Linked DNA regions of Massilia sp. METH4. The protein of the gene in region 2 interacts with the protein of the main gene of each other region in a pairwise test. Links are inferred from orthologs where the notes say so. Each region holds a gene or a part of one and is shown on either strand. Other genes may lie near its edges. The genes, in order: ftsH and hflK.

The links.
Region 1: the proteins of hflK (region 2) and ftsH interact in binary tests that used the Escherichia coli proteins (3 or more experiments, as listed by UniProt). The link is inferred for Massilia sp. METH4 from one-to-one orthologs.

What each region holds. Positions count from the first base shown.
Region 1 is NZ_CP146614.1:4,108,915-4,126,130, reverse strand. What follows is about bases 8,827-11,748. They hold ftsH (ATP-dependent zinc metalloprotease FtsH), read right to left. Parts: upstream 11,267-11,748; coding sequence 9,386-11,266; downstream 8,827-9,385. Other genes in these bases: V6Z91_RS18130 (RlmE family RNA methyltransferase), read right to left, coding at 11,540-11,748; folP (dihydropteroate synthase), read right to left, coding at 8,827-9,317. In the rest of the region: V6Z91_RS18195 (hypothetical protein), read right to left, coding at 124-285; V6Z91_RS18190 (hypothetical protein), read right to left, coding at 311-469; V6Z91_RS18185 (LysR family transcriptional regulator), read right to left, coding at 766-1,647; V6Z91_RS18180 (FxDxF family PEP-CTERM protein), read left to right, coding at 1,931-2,479; V6Z91_RS18175 (type II asparaginase), read left to right, coding at 3,153-4,130; V6Z91_RS18170 (LysR family transcriptional regulator ArgP), read right to left, coding at 4,184-5,071; V6Z91_RS18165 (LysE family transporter), read left to right, coding at 5,165-5,788; V6Z91_RS18160 (zinc ribbon domain-containing protein), read right to left, coding at 5,801-6,448; V6Z91_RS18155 (hypothetical protein), read right to left, coding at 6,518-6,721; glmM (phosphoglucosamine mutase), read right to left, coding at 7,115-8,473; more of folP, read right to left, coding at 8,493-8,826; more of V6Z91_RS18130, read right to left, coding at 11,749-12,190; ribosome assembly RNA-binding protein YhbY, read left to right, coding at 12,233-12,700; V6Z91_RS18120 (DUF4149 domain-containing protein), read right to left, coding at 12,822-13,283; transcription elongation factor GreA, read right to left, coding at 13,283-13,759; carB (carbamoyl-phosphate synthase large subunit), read right to left, coding at 13,875-17,105; carA (glutamine-hydrolyzing carbamoyl-phosphate synthase small subunit), read right to left, coding at 17,108-17,216. UniProt on the Escherichia coli protein: Acts as a processive, ATP-dependent zinc metallopeptidase for both cytoplasmic and membrane proteins. Plays a role in the quality control of integral membrane proteins.
Region 2 is NZ_CP146614.1:49,134-55,100, reverse strand. The notes cover bases 1,917-4,841. They hold hflK (FtsH protease activity modulator HflK), read left to right. Parts: upstream 1,917-2,699; coding sequence 2,700-3,983; downstream 3,984-4,841. Other genes in these bases: hflC (protease modulator HflC), read left to right, coding at 3,983-4,841; hflX (GTPase HflX), read left to right, coding at 1,917-2,696. In the rest of the region: ribosome biogenesis GTPase Der, read left to right, coding at 1-939; RNA chaperone Hfq, read left to right, coding at 1,262-1,498; more of hflX, read left to right, coding at 1,560-1,916; more of hflC, read left to right, coding at 4,842-4,861; V6Z91_RS00235 (ATP phosphoribosyltransferase regulatory subunit), read left to right, coding at 5,197-5,967.

The DNA.
Region 1 (17,216 bases), 4.1 Mb from region 2 along the record:
GTGGCGGCTCGTACCCGGTGAATGGCGAAGCGATCGGCGAACGGCGGGTCCCGGCTGCCGGCCCGAAGAAAAAAAAATCCCCACGGCGCGAACGCCGTGGGGAGTTGTGGAGACGGGCACCGCTTATGCGGCCGGAGCGCTCTGGCCCTTGACCTGGTTGCGGTATTTGGCGCGGGCGATGGCCTGCTTTTCCGCTTCCATGGCCTTGTTGAAGGCGCGCGTGCGTTTCTTTTCTTCCTTGCTGCGCATCTGCGCGACGTCCTTGTTGCCGATACGGTTGGTCATGTTCTCTCCCAATGGTGGTTGTGGTTCAGGATCTGCCGTCGTACTTCTGGTCCATCACGAGGCCCCAGCCAAGCTGGCGCCGGATTTCTTCCGGCGTCGGCGGCGGTTCCACTTCGCTGGTCCGGCGTTCCAGGTACTCACGCACCACTTCTTTCGAGGGGTGATTGGTTTGTGTCGTCATCATGATGACCTCCTGTCATGTTCGCGCTCGCTTCCGCTCGATCATCTGCCAATACGCTATCGGTGCGTTCGCTGCCTGGTAAAAAATTCTGGTGCCGGCGCTTGAGGCGACCGGCTTGCCTGCGGACGAGCGGCGTGCTTTCGTTATCCTGATCGTTGCATCGCGCATCAATCACGCAACTCCATCTTATTAACGCACCCTTGCAGCGACCGTGCGCCAGCGAACAGTTCCTGCGGCGCTTTCGCGCGTGTGGATGTGGGACCGCGCCTACAGCGCGAGCGTGCCCGCAGCTGCGGTGCTCAAAGCTTTTGCTGGAAGAATTCAAGGAAGCAGCTGATGCGCTGGGCCAGCTGCGTGTTGCGGTAATAGACGGCATGGATCTGCTGGCGGTAGCCGGTATTGAATGCTGCCAGCAGCGGCACGAGGCGCCCGGCGCCGATGTCGGCGCGGGTCATGAAGTCGGCGAGGCAGGCGATGCCGTCGCCGGCCAGGGCGAGCTGGCGCAATGTTTCGCCGGACGAAGCGGCCAGGGCCGGCGCGACGACAAGGCTGTCGCCCGCGGCATGGCGCAGCGGCCAGACATTGCCCTGTTCGTACTGCACGAAGCCGAGCAGCGCATGGCGCGCCAGGTCCTCGGGCGCGGCCGGCGCGCCATGCCGCGCGAGGTAGGCAGGGCTGGCAAGGATGTGCAGGGGACTGGACGTGAGCGGCCGGGCGTGCAGCGTGGAGTCGTTGAGCGTGCCGATGCGAATCGCGATATCGGTGCGATGCTCGATCAGGTCGGCGATGCGGTCGTTGGACGTGAGTTCCAGCCGGATCTCCGGATACAGCGCACGGAACTCGGCCACATGGGGCACGATGCAGTGAAGCATGAAAGGCGATGCCGCATCCACGCACAGGCGCCCCGCCGGTTGCTGCCGGCGGATGCGGATGCATTCTTCCACTTCCTCGATCGATGCCAGGATGCGCCGCGCGCGCTCGAGGAACAGCTGCCCTTCCTCGGTCAATTCCATGCGCCGCGTGGTACGCGTGAGCAGGGACGTCTGCAGCTTGTCTTCCAGGCGCGCCAATGCACGGCTGACGCCCGACGTGGTCTGGCCGAGGTGCACCGCGGCGGCACTCAGCGAGCCGCTGTCGATCACGGTCACGAAGGTCAGGAGGTCGTCGGAGTTGATATCCATGGCCGGGATTATACAAATCAACGAAAGGGGCGACCGCCGTGCGACCGACGCAACGCCGCAATAAAAGAAATTTCTTGACGTTTCGCCGGCGCTTCGCCGCGCCCCTGCGCGGGCCGGCCGCCGCGCCGCACCTTTCATTAGTGAAGTAAAACGCGCGGAGGCAAAGCTATATTGACAAGGTTAGCAAGTTTGTAAACTTATGTTTTTTTCAGCGATCAACAGTTTACGAGCGTGCCGACAAGGAGCTATTACTTCGTAACAATAAACGAGTCAAGGGGTAAATATGAAGAAAGCTTTGTTCAACAAGGTGGCAGGCTCCCTGCTGCTTACCGCAGGTCTGCTTGCCTCTGGCGCTGCGTCCGCTCAAACCACCCTCACCTTCAATGCCGACGGCAACGCCGATTTCAGCGGCGCGCATGCATGGTCCGAAGAGGCCAACCTGGACACTTACCTGTTCGACGTGGACACCACGTCGTGGGCCAGCGGCACCGCGGTCGTCGGCCGGACCGCGATCGACGGCGTCCGCATGGACGCTTACGCCATCACCGGCATCCAGTTCTTCTGGCAAGCCGAAGATGGCACCCGTACCAATCTGGAAACGGTGTTCACCACCGAGGGTGGCATCGAATTCTATCCGGTCGAGGCATTGGTGGCCGGTTCCTACGGTTTCACCGTCACGGGCAACACGCCCCTCGCCAGCACCGGCGGCATCTATTCCGGCACGCTGAACCTGGCGCCGGTGCCGGAACCCAGCACCTTTGCGATGCTCGGCGTCGGCATCGGCTTGCTGGCCCTCACGGCACGCCGCAAGACCGACAACAAGCTCGGCTGACAGCCGAGATAATCCAGGCTGGCGAATCGACCGGATAATCCGGGCGTTCAAGTTCGCCAATCACGCAAGGCCCGGGTCACGCGCTGAACGGAACCCGGGCTGTTTAATTCCGGCGGCATGCCGTCATTATTGCAATAGCGGCTGAAACAAGCGGCCGCCGGGTAAATCATCGACGGTATCGAATCTTTCGGGACAAACAGAATTCGGCATCGCCGCGGTACTCCTCGTGCGGCTTGCCCGGCGATCGCGGCGCCACGGGTGCACCGGTGCCTCGTCCTCCCCGAAAACGCCCCTCTCCGTGCCATGCGGCGATGTGCCGCAACCAGGTTCGTGCATTACCGACGGCAGTCCAAGAACCGGGACAAGCCCGGACTCCAACTGCCGTTCTATCAGAGGATAAACACGATCCAGAAATTGGACTCGAAAGCGGTGATTGTCCAATTGTTTGGAAAACATAATGCGAGGGGCTTTTTTACAACTACCCGCGGCCGGCAAGCTTGTATTCGAATGCGATTCGTATAATATTCGCCTTTTTACTATTCCTAAAAAGGGAGATTCCATGTCGAAACTGAGGATTGCGAACCTGTCGCCGCATCTGTCGCACTTCTTCCTCGCGCTGGCCGCACTGCTGTTCGTCCTGACGGGCGCACACGCGCAGACGCGCCCGAACGTGATGATCCTGGCGACCGGCGGCACCATCGCCGGCACGGGCGCCACCAGCACCACCACCGTCGGGTACACGGCCGCCAAGATCGGCGTGGACCAGCTGATCGCGGCCGTGCCGGAGCTGGCGAAGGTCGCCAACGTCAAGGGTGAACAGGTATTCCAGATCGCCAGCGAAAGCATGACGAACGAGCACTGGCTGACCCTGGGCAAGCGCGTCAACGCCCTGCTGGCGCAGTCCGACGTGGATGGCATCGTGATCACGCACGGCACCGACACCACCGAGGAAACGGCCTACTTCCTGAACCTGGTCGTCAAGAGCCGCAAGCCGGTGGTGCTGGTTGGCGCCATGCGCCCGTCCACGGCATTGTCCGCCGATGGTCCGATCAATCTCTACAACGCCGTCGCCATCGCCGGCAGCCGCGATGCCGTCGGCAAGGGCGTACTGGTGGCTTTCAATGACCAGATCCACTTCGCACGCGACGTGAGCAAGACCAATACTTCGACGCCTGACGCCTTCAAGACGCCCGAACTGGGCCTGGCCGGCTACATCCAGGGCGGCAAGCCGTTCTTCTACCGCACCACGGCCCGCAAGCACACGGTCGACACGGAGTTCGATATCGCCAACCTGAACGCCCTGCCCCAGGTCGACATCGTGTACGGCTACGCCAACATGAGCCCCGTGGCGCTGGACGCCTTCATTGCCGCCGGCGCGAAGGGCATCATCCACGCCGGTGTGGGCAACGGCAGCCTGGCAGCCCGCGTCAAGCCGGCATTGATCGCGGCCCGCAAGAAAGGTACCTTCATCGTGCGCGCCAGCCGCGTCGGCCAGGGCATCCTGGCCCGCAACGGCGAAGCGAACGACGACGAGCTCGATTTCGTTGCCGCCGATACGCTGAACCCGCAGAAGGCGCGCATCCTGCTGATGCTGGCGCTGACCAAGACGAACAATACCGCCGAGATCCAGCGGATGTTCTATACCTATTGATGGCATAGGGAAGTCGACGAGAAGCCGGACAGTGTCCGGCTTTTTTTACGCCATCACGGCGGCAGGAGCGACCTCCTCGCGGCCGCCACGACTGCCTGGCCGAGGCGCTCCAGCGCGGGCGACTGCACCCGCCAGGCATGCCAGTACAAGGGCACGTCGGTGAATTTGCCGGGGACGAGATCGATCAACTCTCCCGTTTCGAGGGCACTGCCGTATTGCTCCACGGGCACCATGCCATAGCCGAGGCCCAGCTTGACGGCATCGAGGAAAGCCGCGCTGGCCGGCACATGATGCATCGGATAACTACCAGGCATTAACCCCAGTTCGGCCTGGATGAAATCGGACTGCAGCCTGTCCTTGCGCGAAAACACCAGGACCGGTGCCTGCAGGGCCGCGGCGCGCTCGAAGCCGCGCGGGAACCAGCGGGCCGCGAACGCCGGGGAAGCGAGCATCCGGTACCGCATCACGCCCAGCGGCTGCACGACGCAACCGCGCATGACCTTGGCCTCGCTCGATACGCCGGCAACGGCCTCCCCTTTTTCCAGCAACGCATAAGTGTAGTTCTGCTCGTCGAGCACGATGTCGAGCGTAAGCCGCTCGCGCTGCAGGAAGTCGGCGATGCCGGGCAGCAGCCAGGTGTCGAGCGTGTCGTTGTTGACGGCGATGGGCACGCGCAGCGGGGCCGGTTCGTCGTGCAGGCCGGCCAGGAACTCTTCTTCCATCAGCCTGCTTCGGCGCAGGTGCACCAGCAGGCGTTGCCCGGCCGCAGTCGTGCGGCACGGCCGGCTGCGGACCAGCAGCGGTGAACCGAGCGCAGTCTCGAGTGCCGCGATGCGCTGCGATATCGCGGACGGCGTGATGCTCAGCTGGGCTGCGGCGAGCTCGAAACTGCCCGTCTCGGCCGCCGCCAGGAAGGCCTGGCAATGCCGGGTATCCATCATGAGTTAAGCAAATTTAATGAAACCTGAAATATATTAACTCAGCTTCATCTTCTTCGCGCCAGCCACGACAATGACGGCTTTCAGGGGAGCGAAATGACGACACAGGTGTATCTGAGCGGGCTGGGGCTGGGTGCGAGCCTGATCATGGCGATCGGCGCGCAGAATGCGCACGTGCTGCGCATGGGCGTGCAGCGCAGCCACGTGGCGCTCACGGTAGCCGCGTGCATCGTGGTCGACGTGATCTTGATCGGCGCGGGCGTGGCCGGTGCGGGCGGGATGATCGAAGGCTCGCCGCTGCTGCTGGCCCTGGCGCGCTGGGGCGGCGCCGCCTTCCTGCTGTGGTATGGCTTGCGCAGCTGGCGTGGGCTGCTGTCGGCGAACCGGCTCGACATCGGCGGCGCCGCCACGCCGCGCACGGCTGCCGCCGCGCTCGCCAGCGTGCTGGCGATGTCGCTGCTGAACCCGCATGTCTACCTGGACACCGTCGTGCTGCTGGGGTCGATCGGTGGCCGCTACCCGGCGGACGAACGCACCGCCTTCTCGGCCGGCGCCATGACGGCATCGCTGCTGTGGTTCAGCATGCTGGGCTTCGCGGCCGCCCGCTTCGCCGGCGTGCTGGCGCGGCCGGCGGCCTGGAAATGCATCGAGGCGATGACCGGTGCCGTGATGCTGCTGCTGGCGGCGGGCCTGGTCAGGGACGGCATCGCCGCCCTGTAAGGCGATCCCCACTCAGGCTTGCCGGTGACCGCACTCGGTGCAGAACTTCGTGCCCGGTTGCAGCAGCGTGGAGCATGCGGTGCAAGGCACCTGCTGCGCCATCTTGTAGCCGCACTCCGGGCAGAACTTCGCCCCATGCGTCTCGGCGCGGCACTGGGGGCACACCAGTTGCATGTCCTGCTTCACGTCGTGGCGCGTGCCGCGGCTCTCGCCTTCGGTGTCGGCGCGCGCCGCGGCGCTGCGCACCTCGCCCTGGGCGCGCGCCCGCGTGATCGCCACCTGCACGTTCGGCGCGCAATTGAAGCACAGGCCCGTCGCAGGGTCGAAGCACGGCCCGCACATATAGTCGTGGCAATTGCCGCAGCGGTTGAAGTGCTGTTTCGCGTCGGCGATCGCTTCCTTGAACGCTTCGTCGCGGGCGCTGTGCCAGCCGGCCTGGGCCATGCCGCTCACCACCGTGCTGGCATTGCCCAGCAAGCCGCCGAAGATGCTCGCCCCCTTCTGGATCCAGCCCGATGCCTGGCCGCTGCGATACGGCTTGTAGTGCGTGCGCCAGCTGTCGCTGCAGCGCTCGCAATAGAACTCGAACTGGAAACCCGCATCGACGCCGGACGACTGGGAGAGGTCGCGGTAGTTGTTGGAAAAGCGGATCTCGGACATGGCACCTCCAAATCAGAAGCGTGCCATTATAACGACGACAACTGTTGAGTGGTAAACATTGTCGTTGCGTCAGTGCGACGCACGGTTGCGGCGGAACTTCGGCGAGCACAGCACTCGCAGGATCGTCGAACGATCCAGCGCGCGCTGTTCCATGTAGCGGATCGCGCCATCGATGCCTTCGCTCGCGCACAGGCGCAGTGCTTCCTCGATGATGGCCGCGGTGGCTTCGTCGCTGCGAAAAATGGGTTCCCGGGTGTCGTGTTGTTGGTGCATTGCTTTACCTTCGCTGACGCCGCTCCATGCGGGCAAGTTCAGCATATCGCCGGGCGTGGCTGACACGCGCAACGGCGGTGTTTCGATGGTAAGCAAATGTGAACGAGCGGACTGAACACAAGGGCCGGCAGTAGAAACCCTTGGTGAAACTGGCCTGCCCAGCTGGGTTCGAACCAGCGACCTACGGCTTAGAAGGCCGTTGCTCTATCCAGCTGAGCTATGGGCAGAATGCGGCGGAAGGGAAGGAAACAACCCGTCCCGGAGAAGCGAACAGCGGGCCGCGGCCCGCTGTGGGAGCAAAATGATAACCGCTCGGCATGCCGAGCGTCAATCGAGGTCGGCGGTGCACGCCTGTCGCCGCACCGTCGTACGGCGGCGGTCTGCCTCCCTCGATCAGGCCGCGTCGGCTTGCGGCACCTCGACCTTGTCGGCGATGCGCCGGGCGCATTTCTGCGCCACGTGGGCATCGCGCGCTTCGACCATCACGCGGATCAGCGGCTCGGTACCGGAGGCGCGGATCAGCACGCGGCCGGCGTCGCCCAGTTCGCGTTCCACGAGGTCCTTCTCGGCCACCATCGCCGGATTCTGCTGCCAGTCGAAGCCCGCCGGCACGCGCACATTGATCAGGGTTTGCGGGAACATTTCCAGCTCGCCGGCGATCTGCGCCAGCGTCTGGCCGCTGCGCTTCAGGGCGGACAGCACCTGCAGTGCCGAGACGATGCCGTCGCCGGTCGTGTGCTTGTCCAGCGCCAGCAGGTGGCCGCTGCCTTCGCCGCCCAGGATCCAGCCCTTCTCCTTCATCACTTCCAGCACGTAGCGGTCGCCCACCTTGGCGCGCGCGAAACCGATGCCCTTTTCCTTGAACGCCACCTCGAGCGCCATATTGGTCATCAGGGTGCCGACGGCGCCCTTCACTTCGCCGGTGGCCAGTCGATCCATCACCATCACGTAGAGCAGTTCGTCGCCGTTGTACAGGCGGCCGTTCGCGTCGCACATGATCAGGCGGTCGGCATCGCCGTCCAGGGCGATGCCCAGGTCGGCGTCGTGCGCCAGCACGGCGGCGGCCATGGCCTTCGGGGCGGTGGCGCCGTGGGCGTCGTTGATGTTGAAGCCGTCGGGCTTGTTACCGATCGGGATCACCTCGGCGCCCAGTTCGTGGAACACGTGCGGAGCGATGTTGTAGGCGGCGCCGTGGGCGCTGTCGACCACGATCTTCAGGCCGCGCAGGTCCAGCTCGTTCGGGAACGTGCTCTTGCAGAATTCAATGTAGCGGCCCTGGGCGTCTTCCAGGCGCTTGGCGCGGCCCAGTTTTTCGGGCGCCACGCACGCCATCGGCTGGTCGATCTGCGCCTCGATGGCCAGTTCGACGGAATCGGGCAGCTTCGTGCCCTGCTCGGAAAAGAACTTGATGCCGTTATCCTGGTACGGGTTGTGCGAAGCCGAGATCACCACGCCGGCCGACAGGCGCAGGGCGCGCGTGAGGTAGGCGATCGCCGGCGTGGGCATCGGGCCCGCCAGCATCACGTCCACGCCGGCCGCTGCGAAACCCGCTTCCAGTGCCGCCTCCAGCATGTAGCCGGAAATGCGCGTGTCCTTGCCGATCAGGACGGTGGGGCGGGCCGTGCCCGCCGTGGCCGTACGCGCGAGCACCTTGCCGGCGGCGTAACCCAGGCGCATCACGAAGTCCGGCGTGATCGGCGCTTCACCGACCAGGCCACGGACACCATCGGTACCGAAATATTTACGTGCCATGTTGTTCTCTTCAGTTAAGTTATTGGGCTGCGTGCCAGACTTTCAATGCGTCGACCGTTTCGGCGACGTCGTGCACGCGTACGATGCCGGCTCCATGGGCGACCGCGGCCAGCGCGCCGCCGATACTGCCGGCCAGCCGTCCCTCGACGGGTTTGCCGGTGACGGCGCCGATCATCGACTTGCGCGACAGCCCCGCCAGCAGCGGGACGCCGAGCTCGCCGATAAGGCGCCTGCCGGCCTTGAGCAAGGCATAATTATGCTCGACCGTCTTGCCGAAACCAAAGCCGGGATCGATCCACAGACGACCCCGGTCAATCCCGGCCGCCGTCAGTGCATCGATCCGCTCGCGCAGGAACGCCGTCACTTCCAGTACGACATCGTCATAGGCAGGTTTATCCTGCATAGTTGCAGGTTTGTCAAGCATATGCATGATGCAGAGCGCGCAATCGCTGTCGCGCACGGCCTCGATCGCACCGGGGGCGCGGAACGCATTGATGTCGTTGATCATGTCCACGCCAGCCAGCACGGCCTCCTTCATCAGCGCCGGCTTGTAGGTGTCCAGCGAGACGGGCGTGCCGCATTCGCGCAGCGCGTACAGCACCGGCAGCACGCGGCGCATTTCCTCCTCGGCGGGCACCACGGGCGCACCAGGGCGTGTCGACTCGCCGCCGACATCGATGATATCGACGCCGTCGCGGATCATCTGCTCGGCATGCGACAGCGCGTAGTCCAGGGCGGCGAACTTGCCGCCATCGGAAAATGAATCGGGGGTGACGTTCAGGATGCCCATGACGAGGGCACGGTTGGCCGGCAGCGTGTAGCGGCCGAAGGGAATCTGGGGCATGTTTTCCACAAATGAAAAGGGCGAGGATCGCTCCTCACCCTTCAGGTCACGACATGCGATGGCGCAGCTTAAGCCGGCGCGGTCGCGTTCGGCGAAGCGGTCGGGCCGTCGCCGCTGGGCTGCTTGCGCAGCGTCACGCCAGCCTTCGGCGGACGCGGCTCCTGGCCGGCCATGATGTCGTTGATCTGGTCGGCATCGATGGTTTCCCAGTCCAGCAGCGCCTTGGTCATCATTTCAACCTTGTCGCGGTTTTCCTCGAGCAGCTTGCGCGCCAGCGCATACTGCGAGTCGAGGATCTTGCGGATTTCGGCGTCGACCTTCTGCTGCGTCGCTTCCGAAATGGTCTTGTTCGTGCCGCCCAGGAAGCCTTCGTTCTGCTCGTCCTCGTAGACCATCACACCCAGCGAATCGGACATGCCGAACTTCGTCACCATCGAGCGGGCCAGCTTGGTGGCGCGCTGGAAGTCGTTGGATGCGCCCGTGGACATCTGGCCCACGAACAGTTCCTCGGCGATACGGCCACCGAACAGGATCGAGATTTCTTCCAGCATCTTGTCCTTGTAGCCGGAGATCCGGTCATGTTCCGGCAGCTGCCAGGTCAGGCCCAGCGCCCAGCCGCGCGGCATGATCGTGACCTTGTGCACCGGGTCGGCCTTCGGCAACAGCTTGGCGACGACGGCGTGGCCCGACTCGTGGTACGCCGTGTTGCGGCGTTCCTCTTCGCGGATCACCATCGACTTGCGCTCCGGACCCATGAAGATCTTGTCCTTCGCATCCTCGAAGTCCTGCATGTCCACCAGGCGCTTGTTGCGGCGCGCGGCGAACAGCGCGGCCTCGTTGACCAGGTTGGCCAGGTCGGCGCCGGAGAAGCCCGGAGTGCCGCGAGCCAGGATGTCGGCCTTCACGTCGGTGCTGATCGGCACCTTGCGCATGTGCACGTTCAGGATCTGTTCGCGGCCGCGGATATCCGGCAAGCCCACGGAGACCTGGCGGTCGAAGCGGCCCGGACGCAGCAGCGCCTTGTCCAGCACGTCGGCACGGTTCGTGGCGGCGATCACGATGACGCCGGACGAAGCCTCGAAGCCGTCCATTTCCACCAGCAGCTGGTTCAGCGTCTGTTCGCGCTCGTCGTTGCCGCCGCCCATGCCGGCGCCGCGGTGACGGCCGACCGCGTCGATCTCGTCGATGAAGATGATGCAGGGCGAATGTTTCTTGGCGTTCTCGAACATGTCGCGCACGCGGGACGCACCCACGCCGACGAACATTTCAACGAAGTCGGAGCCCGAGATCGAGAAGAACGGCACTTTCGCTTCGCCGGCGATGGCACGCGCCAGCAGCGTTTTACCGGTACCCGGAGGACCGACCATCAGCACGCCGCGCGGAATGCGGCCGCCCAGTTTCTGGAACTTGGTCGGGTCTTTCAGGAAGTCGACGATCTCCGTCACTTCTTCCTTGGCTTCGTCGCAGCCGGCCACGTCCGAGAACGTGACGGTATTGTTGGTTTCATCGAGCATGCGGGCCTTCGACTTGCCGAACGAGAACGCCCCGCCCTTGCCGCCGCCCTGCATCTGCCGCATGAAGAAGATCCAGACGCCGATCAACAGCAGCATCGGGAACCACGACACGAATACCTGCTGCAGGAACGACGGCTCTTCCGGCGGACGCACGTCGAAGCGCACGCCATTGTCGCGCAGGTCGCCGATCAGGCCGCGGTCGAGATAGGTGGACGTGGTGCGCACGCGCGTATCGTCCGTTTTCGTCGCGGTGATGGTATTGCCCTCGATGACGAGGTCCTTGATGCGCTTCGCCTTGATCTCATCCAACAGGTCGGAATACGCAATGGTCTTGCTGCCGCCGGAGATGCTGTGGTTGTCAAACTGCTTGAACAGCATGAACAACAACAGGGCTACGACAACCCATATGGCGGATTTGGAAAACATGTTATTCACGAAAACTCCTTGGATGCTCGCGCACCTGTTACCTGTAGCAGAAATCCGATTTTACCCGCATTAGGCCAAAGCGTGCTACAAAGCGGCCTAAAGGTGCGCGAAAGCAGCAGCGCACGTATCAAAACATCAAAATCGGCCACCGAATCGGCGCGATTTTGCGCGGATCGCGCGCAACGCGCGCCGCCTGGGGCCGATGTGCGGCTCGGCGTGCGGAATACAAGGCCATCCGGCGATTTTTTCCACCGGTTGGCGCAAGCAAACCGCAAATTCGCGTCAATTTTGCGCCGGATGCTTCAGTCCACGGCCGAGCAGGAAGATTTCCGAGGATTTGTCGCGGCTGGCCTTCGGCTTTTTCTGCGCGACCGTCTTGAACTCGTGGCGGAATTTCTCGACGATTTGCGAAAAACCCATGTCCTTGAAGCATTTCACCAGCAAGGCCCCGCCTGGTTTCAAATGCAGTTGCGAGAATTCGATGGCCAGGTCGATCAGGTCTTCCATGCGCGCGGCATCGGCCGTGGCGATGCCCGACAGGTTGGGCGCCATGTCCGACAGCACCAGGTCGGCCTTGCGGCCCTGCAGCACCTCGCCCAGCTGGTCGAGGATGGCCTGCTCGCGGAAGTCGCCCTGGATGAAATGCATGTCGGCGATCGGTTCCATCGGCAGGATGTCCAGGCCGATGATCGTGCCGTTGATGCCGCCGCCTTCCTTGCCGGCCAGCTTGCGCCGCGTGTACTGGCCCCAGCTGCCGGGGGTGCAGCCGAGGTCGACGATCACCTGCCCGGGCTTGATCAGTTTCTCGTCCTCGTCGATCTCCTTGAGCTTGTAGGCCGCGCGGGCGCGGTAGCCATCCTTCTGGGCCGCCTTCACATACGGGTCGTTAATGTGGTCGTGCAACCAGTTTTTGTTTAATTTGTTCTTTGCCATTCGCGTAGAATACTGCTTTTAAAGGAACCACCAAAAATCATTATGTTGAACCTCACCCCTGCTGAGCGCAGCGCCCTGCGCGCGGAAGCCCATGCGCTCAAGCCCATCGTCCTCATTGGGGAAGCCGGCCTGACCGAAGCCGTCATGAAGGAAATCGAACTGGGACTGGATTCCCACGGCCTGATCAAGGTCCGCGTGTTCGGCGACGACCGCGAAGCCCGCATCGAGATGTACGAAACGATCTGCGAGCAGCTCGAAGCCGCGCCGGTCCAGCACATCGGCAAGCTGCTGGTGCTGTACCGCCCGAAGAAGGAAGCCGAAAAAGCCCGCACCACCAAGACCGGCAAGGGCATGCGCATGGTCACCATCGTCAAGCCCAGCGCCAGCGGCACCAAGAAGCCGACCGTCAGCAAGGTCATGCTGAAGGGCAACGAGCGCGTCACCGAAGGCGGCACCATCAAGCGGGCCAAGAAGCGGCAGGCCAGCACCAAGAAGAACGCGCTGGGCTGATTGGCCCACAGACCAGAAAAGCGGGCTTGCCCGCTTTTTTGTTGCTTGAAAAATGGGGACGTACCCCATTTTCCGAGCAATGTTTCTTGAAAAATGGGGTCTGTCCCCATTTTTCAGGCAACTATTGCTTGAGGATCAGCCAGCCCGCCAGGACGCTTTGCACGAGGAAGATTACGCTGGAAATCCCATGCAGCATGCCGAAGCGCGACCTGGCGGCGGACTCCATCACCCCGCCCGGTCCCGCGGCGGCACGCAGTTCGGCCATCATGGGTTGCAGGCCATAGTGGCTGACGACGGTGCACAGCGCCATCGCGGCGATCAGCGCCAGCACGGTGCGGCGGCGCCTCGGCGTCCAGTCGGGGGTGGCGAACTTCAGCAGCACCAGCAGCGCCAGCGCGCAGCCCAGCGACAGCATGGCCTCGGCGTGGAACATGGCGCCGGCGATCGACCCGGCCAGCACGCGGTCGGACAACGTGGCAAACAGCGTGGGCGCGACCAGGTAGCCCACGGTCCACAGGCTGCCGGCCCACAGCACGGTCACGAGAAGGCGAACCCTCTCCAGCAGCCCTGCTTTCGCCAGCATCACACGTAGCGGACTTCGAGGATTTCGTATTCGCGCGGGCCGCTCGGGGCCTGCACTTCGACGATGTCGCCGGCCGACTTGCCGATCAGGGCGCGCGCGATCGGCGAGGTGACGGACACCTTGTTCAGCTTGATATCGGCTTCGTCGATACCCACGATCTGGTAGCTGACCTTCTGGCCCGACTCCAGGTCTTCCAGGTCGACGGTGGCGGCGAACACGACGCGGCCATCGGCATCGAGCGTGGCCGGGTCGATGATCTGGGCGGAAGACAGCTTGCCTTCCAGTTCGGCGATGCGGCCTTCCACGAAGGCCTGGCGCTCTTTCGCCGCGTCGTATTCGGCGTTTTCGGACAGGTCGCCATGCGAACGCGCCTCGGCGATCGCGTCGATGACGATACGGCGTTCCTTGGTCTTCAGCTGGTGCAGTTCTTCCTTGAGGAGTTCGGCGCCGTATTTAGTGAGTGGAACAGAATTCATGTTTCGTCTCTTCGGTGAATGAAAAAGCACAGAGCCCGCGCCAGGGAGCGCGGGCTCTGTGGGATTGCATGGCGGCGGGCCGGCTATGGACCCGCTGCGACGCCTAGTATAAGGCTTAGTTTAAAGTCTTGTGCAGCCCTTGTAAATCGTACACCTGCAACTCGTCCAGGTGCCGGATACCGGCTACCGCGGCTTCCGCGCCGGCGATCGTCGTGTACGTCGGCACGCGCGACTGCAGTGCGGAGGTGCGGATCGCACGGGAATCGACGATGGCGTTGCGCTTTTCCTCGACCGTGTTGATCACCAGGGCGATTTCGTGGTTCTTGATGATGTCCACGATGTGCGGCCGGCCCTCGACCACCTTGTTGACCGGCGTGACGGGGATGCCCGCCGCTTCGATCACGGCCGCCGTGCCCTTCGTCGCCACCAGCGTGAAGCCCGCGTCGACCAGGTCGCGCGCCACTTTCACGGCGCGCGGCTTGTCCGACGCCTTCACGGACAGGAACACCTTGCCCGACTTCGGCAGCTTCACGCCCGCGCCCAGCTGGGACTTCACGAACGCCTCGGCGAACGTCTGGCCCACGCCCATCACTTCGCCCGTCGATTTCATTTCCGGACCCAGGATCGTGTCCACGCCCGGGAACTTCACGAACGGGAACACGGCTTCCTTCACGCTGTAGTAAGGCGGCACGATTTCCTTCGTGATGCCCTGCGAAGCGAGCGTCTGGCCCACCATGCAGCGCGCGGCGATCTTGGCCAGTTGCAGGCCGGTGGCCTTCGACACGTAAGGCACCGTGCGCGAGGCGCGCGGGTTTACTTCCAGCACGAACACCACGTCCTTCAGCTCGCCGTCGATCTCCTGCTTCTGGATCGCGAACTGCACGTTCATCAGGCCGACGACGTTCAGGCCCTTGGCCATCAGCGCGGTCTGGCGCTTCAGTTCATCGATCGTTTCCTGCGCCAGCGAATACGGCGGCAGCGAGCAGGCCGAGTCGCCCGAGTGCACGCCGGCCTGTTCGATGTGTTCCATCACGCCGCCGATGAACGTGGACTCGCCATCGGAGATGCAATCCACGTCGCACTCGATCGCATCGTTCAGGAAGCGGTCCAGCAGCACCGGCGAGTCGTTCGACACCTTGACCGCTTCACGCATGTAGCGCTCCAGGTCGCGCTGCTCGTGCACGATCTCCATCGCGCGGCCGCCCAGCACGTAGGAAGGACGCACCACGAGCGGGTAGCCGATCTCCTGTGCCAGCTTGAGCGCCTCTTCTTCCGTGCGCGCGGTGCGGTTCGGCGGCTGGCGCAGGCCCAGGTCCTGCAGCAGCTTCTGGAAGCGCTCGCGGTCTTCGGCGGCGTCGATCATGTCCGGCGAGGTGCCCACGATCGGCACGCCGTTCTTTTCCAGGTCCAGCGCCAGCTTCAGCGGCGTCTGGCCGCCGTACTGCACGATCACGCCGACCGGCTTTTCCAGGTCGACGATTTCCAGCACGTCTTCCAGGGTCAGCGATTCGAAGTACAGGCGGTCGGACGTGTCGTAGTCGGTCGACACGGTTTCCGGGTTGCAGTTGACCATGATGGTTTCATAGCCATCCTCGCGCATCGCCAGCGCGGCGTGCACGCAGCAGTAGTCGAACTCGATGCCCTGGCCGATCCGGTTCGGGCCGCCGCCCAGCACCATGATCTTCTTCTTGTCGGTCGGGTTCGATTCGCATTCCTCGTCGTACGTGGAGTACATGTACGCCGTGTTGGTGGCAAACTCGGCGGCGCAGGTGTCCACGCGCTTGTACACGGGGCGGATGCCCAGCTCGCGGCGCTTCTCGCGCACGGCCATGTCGGTCGTCTGCAGCAAGTAGGCCAGGCGGCGGTCCGAGAAGCCCTTCTGCTTCAGGCGGTACAGCGTGTTCTTGTCGAGGTTCTCCAGCTTCTGCGTGTCCAGCCACAGTTCCAGGTCGACGATTTCCTTGATCTGCACGAGGAACCACGGGTCGATCTTGGTCAGCTGGTGCACTTCTTCCAGCGTGAAGCCTTGCGCGAACGCGTCACCCACGTACCAGATGCGCTCCGGACCCGGCTCGCCCAGCTCCTCTTCCAGCTTCTCGCGATCCACGGTCTTCTGGTTCAGGCCATCGACGCCCACTTCCAGGCCGCGCAGGGCTTTCTGGAACGATTCCTGGAACGTGCGGCCCATCGCCATCACCTCGCCCACCGATTTCATCTGCGTGGTCAGGTGCTGGTCGGCGGCCGGGAATTTCTCGAACGCGAAGCGGGGGATCTTCGTCACGACATAGTCGATCGACGGCTCGAACGAAGCCGGGGTCGCGCCGCCGGTGATCTCGTTGCGCAGTTCGTCGAGCGTGAAGCCCACGGCCAGCTTGGCGGCGACCTTGGCGATCGGGAAGCCGGTAGCCTTCGACGCCAGCGCGGACGAACGCGACACGCGCGGGTTCATCTCGATGACGATCATGCGGCCATCCTTCGGGTTGATCGAGAACTGCACGTTCGAGCCGCCCGTATCCACGCCGATTTCACGCAGCACCGCCAGCGAGGCGTTACGCATGATCTGGTATTCCTTGTCCGTCAGCGTCTGCGCCGGCGCCACCGTGATGGAGTCGCCCGTGTGCACGCCCATCGGGTCCAGGTTCTCGATCGAGCAGATGATGATGCAGTTGTCCGCCTTGTCGCGCACCACTTCCATCTCGTACTCTTTCCAGCCCAGCAGCGACTCTTCGATCAGCAGCTCGTTGGTCGGCGACGCTTCCAGGCCGCGCTTGCAGATCTGCTCGAACTCTTCCTCGTTGTAGGCGATGCCGCCGCCCGAGCCGCCCATGGTGAACGACGGACGGATGATGGTCGGGAAGCCCAGCTCGCGCTGCACCGACCATGCCTCTTCCATCGAGTGGGCGATGCCCGAGCGTGCCGAACCCAGGCCGATCTTGGTCATCGCGTCCTTGAACTTGGCGCGGTCCTCGGCCTTGTCGATCGCTTCCGGCGTGGCGCCGATCAGCTCGACCTTGTACTTGTCCAGGATGCCGTTGCGGTGCAGGTCCAGCGCGCAGTTCAGCGCCGTCTGGCCACCCATGGTCGGCAGGATCGCGTCCGGGCGTTCCTTCGCCAGGATGCGTTCCACGACTTGCCACGTGATCGGTTCCACGTAGGTCACGTCCGCCATTTCCGGGTCGGTCATGATCGTGGCCGGGTTGCTGTTGACGAGGATGACCTTGTAGCCCTCTTCGCGCAGCGCCTTGCAGGCCTGTGCGCCGGAGTAGTCGAATTCGCAGGCCTGGCCGATCACGATCGGGCCGGAGCCGATAATCAGGATGCTTTTAATGTCAGAACGTTTTGGCATGTTTATTTCTTCTCAGCGGCTTCCATCATCGAGATGAAGCGGTCAAACAGGTACGATACATCGGTCGGTCCGGGCGATGCTTCCGGGTGGCCCTGGAAGCAGAACGCGGGG
Region 2 (5,967 bases):
GGCCTGGGCGATCCGTATGCGATCTCCGGTGCGCACGGCGACGGCGTGCACGACCTGGTGCAGGAGGCGCTCGACAAGGCGTTCGCTTCGCGCCCGGCCGATGCCGAGGAACTGTTGCCGTCCGAGCGCGGCATCAAGCTGGCCCTCGTCGGCCGCCCGAACGTGGGCAAGTCCACGCTGATCAACACGCTGCTCGGCGAGGAGCGCGTGATCGCCTTCGACATGCCGGGCACCACGCGCGATTCGATCGAGATCCCGTTCGAGCGCGACGGCAAGCACTACACGCTGATCGACACCGCCGGCATCCGCCGCCGCGGCAAGGTGTTCGAGGCGATCGAGAAATTCTCGGTCGTGAAGACCCTGCAGTCGATTTCGGAAGCGAACGTGGTGATCCTGATGCTGGACGCCCAGCAGGATATCTCCGAGCAGGACGCCCATATCGCCGGCTTCATTCTTGAAAGTGGCCGCGCCCTGGTGCTGGCCGTGAACAAGTGGGATGGCCTGCAATCGCACCAGCGCGACCAGGTGAAAAACGACATGGACCGCAAGCTCGACTTCCTCAGCTTCGCCAAGACGCATTTCATCTCGGCGCTGAAGGGCACCGGCATCGGCCCGTTGATGAAGTCCGTCGACGCCGCCTACGCGGCCGCCACGGCCGACCTGTCGACGCCGAAGCTGACGCGCGCCCTGCAGGAAGCGATCGAAAAGCAGGAGCCGAAGCGCAAGGCGGGCCTGCGCCCGAAGATGCGCTACGCCCACCAGGGCGGCATGAACCCGCCGGTGATCGTCATCCACGGCAACTCGCTCGACGCCGTGAGCGAGCCGTACAAGCGTTACCTGGAAAAGCACTTCCGGGATACGTTCTCGCTGGTCGGCACGCCGCTGCGGATCGAGTTGCGGACGGGTAAGAATCCGTTCGACAAGCGCGAGAAAAACTGACCCCCCGGTCGCCGGCATAAGCAAACCGGTGTCGGACACCATTTCCCCGTGGGGAAATGGTGTCCGACACCGGTGTTCGGCGGCCGACGGCCACCGGTCGAGCAGTCAATTTCGCAAGCGCACCGGCTTCACATTCCGAATGCATTTTTTCCACGATTTTCATTCGGACACCCCTGCATGAATCACAAAAAACGGTTACAGTAGCTTCGAAGCATTTCCGTCTGGCGGAGGGGTCATTTACCTCTGCAATAAGGAGTAGCCGGCACTTGAAATCAAGCGTTTCGCCTCCAATTCCAACACAACAACATAAACTGGAGCTGTTATGAGCAATAAAGGGCAATTGTTACAAGACCCATTCCTGAACGCGCTGCGCAAGGAGCACGTTCCCGTCTCGATCTACCTCGTCAACGGCATCAAGTTGCAGGGCCATATCGAGTCGTTCGACCAATACGTCGTCCTGCTGCGTAACACGGTTACGCAGATGGTGTACAAGCATGCCATTTCGACCGTGGTGCCGGCCCGCGCCGTCAACCTCAATATCGATTCCGAGGCAGAGTAACGTTGATCGTTGAGACAACGCCCAAGCTTTGCCTTCCGCTTCATCGTTCCCGGCCCAGTCCATGCGCGCAGCTTTAGTCGGTGTGGATTTCGGCCAGGGTGACTTCGCCGCCAGTATCGAGGAATTGATGCTGCTCGCGCGTTCCGCGGGGGTGGAGCCCATCACGACGATCACCGGCAAGCGTTCCAGCCCCGATGCCGCCTATTTCGTCGGCAGCGGCAAGGCCGACGAGATCGGCCACGCCGTGCAGGACCACCAGGTGGAGATCGTCATCTTCAACCATGCGCTGTCGCCCGCGCAGCAGCGCAACCTCGAAAAGCGCCTCAATGTGCGGGTGCTCGACCGTACCAGCCTGATCCTCGACATCTTCGCCCAGCGGGCCCAGAGCCACGAGGGCAAGCTGCAGGTCGAGCTGGCGCAGCTGCAGCACCTTTCCACCCGCCTGATCCGCGGCTGGACCCACCTGGAGCGGCAAAAGGGCGGTATTGGCCTGCGCGGCCCGGGTGAAACCCAGCTCGAGACCGACCGCCGGCTGATCGGCGAACGGGTGCGCATGCTGCGTGCCCGCCTGGCCAAGCTGCGCAAGCAGCATGAAACGCAGCGCCGTTCTCGCGGCCGCAACAATGCCTTTTCCGTGTCGCTGGTCGGCTATACCAACGCCGGCAAGTCGACGCTGTTCAATACCATGACCAAGGCCGGCGTTTACGTCGCGGACCAGTTGTTCGCCACGCTGGACACGACGTCGCGCCGGGTGTTCATGGGCGAGGAAGCCGGCAATGTCGTGATCTCCGATACGGTCGGCTTCGTGCGCGAACTGCCGCACCAGCTGGTCGCGGCATTTCGCGCCACGCTGGAGGAAACCATCCATGCCGACCTGCTGCTGCATGTCGTCGATGGCGCGAGCCCCGTGCGCATGGAGCAGATCGAGGAAGTCAACGCCGTGCTGCGCGAGATCGGCGCCGATCATATTCCCCAGATCCTCGTCTGGAACAAGATCGACGCGGCCGGCCTGGAGCCGGCGGTGGAACGTGATGAGCATGATAAGATTTCACGCGTTTTCATCAGTGCCCGCACGGGTGACGGCCTCGATCTGCTGCGCGCGGCCATCACCGAGGCAGCCCAGGAACAACGGGAAGCGAACCTGCGTCCGAAGGACGACACGCCGCCCGATGCCATTTCCACATTCACCGATGTTTAAAACATGCCTCTTTCCTCACTAGCGAAAAGATTAGGCTTGAAGCTGTCCCTGAACGACCCCCGCTGGGGCCAGGACAAGGATGGCAACAGGCAGGCCCAGGAAGGCAAAAAGCCCGGCGACGGACCGCCGGATCTCGACCAGTTGTGGCGCGATTTCAACCAGCGCCTGAACGGCCTGTTCGGCAACAAGAACCGCAACAATAACGGAGGCGGCGGCGGTGGCAGCGGTGGCGGCGGCGAAATGAAAGGCGCCGGCGTGACCGTTGGCGCGGTCGCCGTCATCGCGCTGCTGGTCTGGTTGGCCAGCGGCGCGTTCATCGTGCAGGAAGGCCAGAAGGGCATCGTCACCACGTTCGGCCGCTTCAGCCACGAGACCCCGGCCGGCTTCAACTGGCGCTGGCCGTATCCGTTCCAGGCCAACGAGGTCGTCAACGTGTCGCAGGTGCGCACGGTGGAAGTGGGCTATCGCGGCAATATCCGCAACAAGCAGGCGCGCGAATCGCTGATGCTGACCGACGACGAGAACATCATCGACATCCAGTTCGCCGTGCAGTACCAGCTGAGCGATCCGGTGGCCTGGCTGTACAACAACCGCGACGCGGAAGACACCGTTCGCCAGGTGGCCGAGACGGCAATCCGCGAGATCGTCGGCCGCAGCAAGATGGACTACGTGCTGTACGAAGGCCGCGAGAAGGTGGCCTACGACACGCAGCAGCTGATGCAGCAGATCCTCGATCGCTACGCGTCCGGTGCCGCCATCACCAACGTGACGATGCAGGGCGTGCAGCCGCCGGAGCAGGTACAGACCGCGTTCGACGACGCCGTGAAGGCCGGCCAGGACCGCGAACGCCTGAAGAACGAAGGCCAGGCCTATGCGAACCAGGTGGTGCCGACGGCGCGCGGCGCCGCCTTCCGCCTGTTGCAGGAAGCGGAAGCCTACCGCTCGATGGTGGTGGAGAACGCGACCGGTAACGCCGACCGCTTCAAGGCCGTGCTGACCGAGTACCAGAAGGCGCCGGGCGTGACGCGCGACCGCATGTACCTGGACACGATGCAGCAGATCTTCGCCAACACCAGCAAGGTGATGGTCGACTCGAAGGCCGGCAGCAACCTGCTGTACCTGCCGCTGGATAAACTGATCGCGCAGGTGGCCGCCACCGAGGCGCAGCGCGCCAATGTGACGGCGCCGCCGCCATCGGCCGTGCTGCTGCCGCAACCGTCGGAACCCGCCTATAACGGGGATTCGAACCGGGCGCGTGAATCGTCCCGTAGCCGGGAGGGCCGTTAATGAACCGTATCGTAACTTTTGCCGTCACCGCGTTCATCGCGCTGATGCTGCTGTCGTCCACCGTGTTCGTGGTGGACCAGCGCAAATTCGCCATCGTCTTCGCCCTGGGTGAGGTGAAGCAGGTGATCCGCGAACCGGGCCTGCACTTCAAGCTGCCGCCGCCGTTCCAAAACGTGATCTACCTGGACAAGCGCATCCAGACGCTCGATTCGCCCGAAGCGGACCGCTTCATCACGGCCGAGAAGATGAACATCCTCGTCGATTCGTTCGTGAAGTGGCGCGTGGTCGACCCGCGCCTGTACTTCGTGCGCTTCGGCGGGGACGAAGGCCGGGCCGGCAACCGCATGTCGCAGATCGTGAAGGCGGCGCTGAACGAGGAAATTACCAAGCGCACCGTGCGCGAAGTGATCTCGGGCCAGCGCGGCAAGGTGATGGAAGGCCTGCGGGCCAAGGTCGACGCCGAAGCGAAGGAGATCGGCGTGCAGATCCTGGACGTGCGCCTGAAGCGTGTCGACTACGTCGAGCAGATCAACAACTCCGTCTACGAGCGGATGAAGGCCGAGCGCCTGCGCGTGGCCAACGAGCTGCGCTCGACCGGTTCGGCCGACTCCGAGAAGATCCGCGCCGACGCCGACAAGCAGCGCTCCGTGATCCTGGCCGAAGCCTACCGCGAGGCCGAGAAGATCAAGGGCGAGGGCGACGCGAAAGCCACGGCGATCTACGCCGAGGCATTCGGCCGCAACCCCGAGTTCTACAAGTTCTACCGCAGCCTGGAAGCCTATCGCGCGTCGTTCAAGACCAAGGCCGACGTGATGCTGGTGGACCCGAACTCGGAGTTCTTCAAGTACTTCAAGGGCAGCGGCTCGGCTGGCAAGTAAGCCGCCGCCGTGAGCGAGCAGCAGGGGCCGGATCCTCGGATCCGGCCCCTGTTTTTTTCCTTCGCGGCTTGCCGCAGAGCGGCGGAAAACCGGTGGCGTAGCAGGGGTTTCGGGGAGCATCGCTCCCTGCCTGCGCAGCGGAGATGGCCTGCAGGCCATCTTCCTTCCAGGCTCCGATTTTTGAAACATTTCCGGAAAAGCGGTGCCTGTCACCGGTTTTTGCTTGTCGTTTTTTCCTGTCGAGCCACGTTTTCGCGTAAAATATGCGGTTCGGTTTGCGCCGCCGCGTTTGCGCGCCAATCCGATTGAACGAATTTCAACAAACCGGTTCTCCCATGCCGAATTGGCTTTTGCCCGAACATATCGCGGACGTTCTGCCGTCCGAGGCGCGCAAGATCGAGGAATTGCGCCGCCTGATGCTGGATAACTTCCGCCGCTACGGCTACGAACTCGTGATGCCGCCGCTGCTCGAATACGTCGAGTCGCTGATGACAGGTGCCGGCCTGGATACCGACCTGCGCACCTTCAAGCTGGTGGACCAGATTTCCGGCCGCATGCTGGGCCTGCGCGCCGACATGACGACCCAGGTCGCCCGCATCGACGCCCACCTGCTCAACCGCGCCTCCGTCACCCGCCTGTGCTATGCCGGCCCGGTGCTGCATACCCGTCCTTCGGGCTTGCACGCCACCCGCGAGCCGCTGCAGATCGGCGCCGAGATCTATGGCCACGCCGGCCTGGAAGCGGATGCCGAGATCCAGGAGCTGGCGCTGGCGTCGCTCGAGATGGCCGGCTTCACCGAAGTGCGCCTGGACCTGGCCCACGTGGGCGTGCTGCGCGCGATCCTCGAACAGGATGCGCTTGCCAAGCGCGACCACGACGCCATCGTGCAACTGCTGCGCGCCAAGGACGTGCCCGGCCTGCGCACCCTGACCGAGGGCTATGCCGCGGCCACGCGCGACGCATTGCTGGCGCTGCCCAACCTGTATGGCGATGTCGATGTGCTGGCCACCGCCAGGCACGCGCTGCCGGACCTGCCGGGCATCGCCAAGGCGCTGGCCGAGCTGGCTGCGCTGGCAGCTTCCGCCATCGGCCGTGCCGAAGTGGCG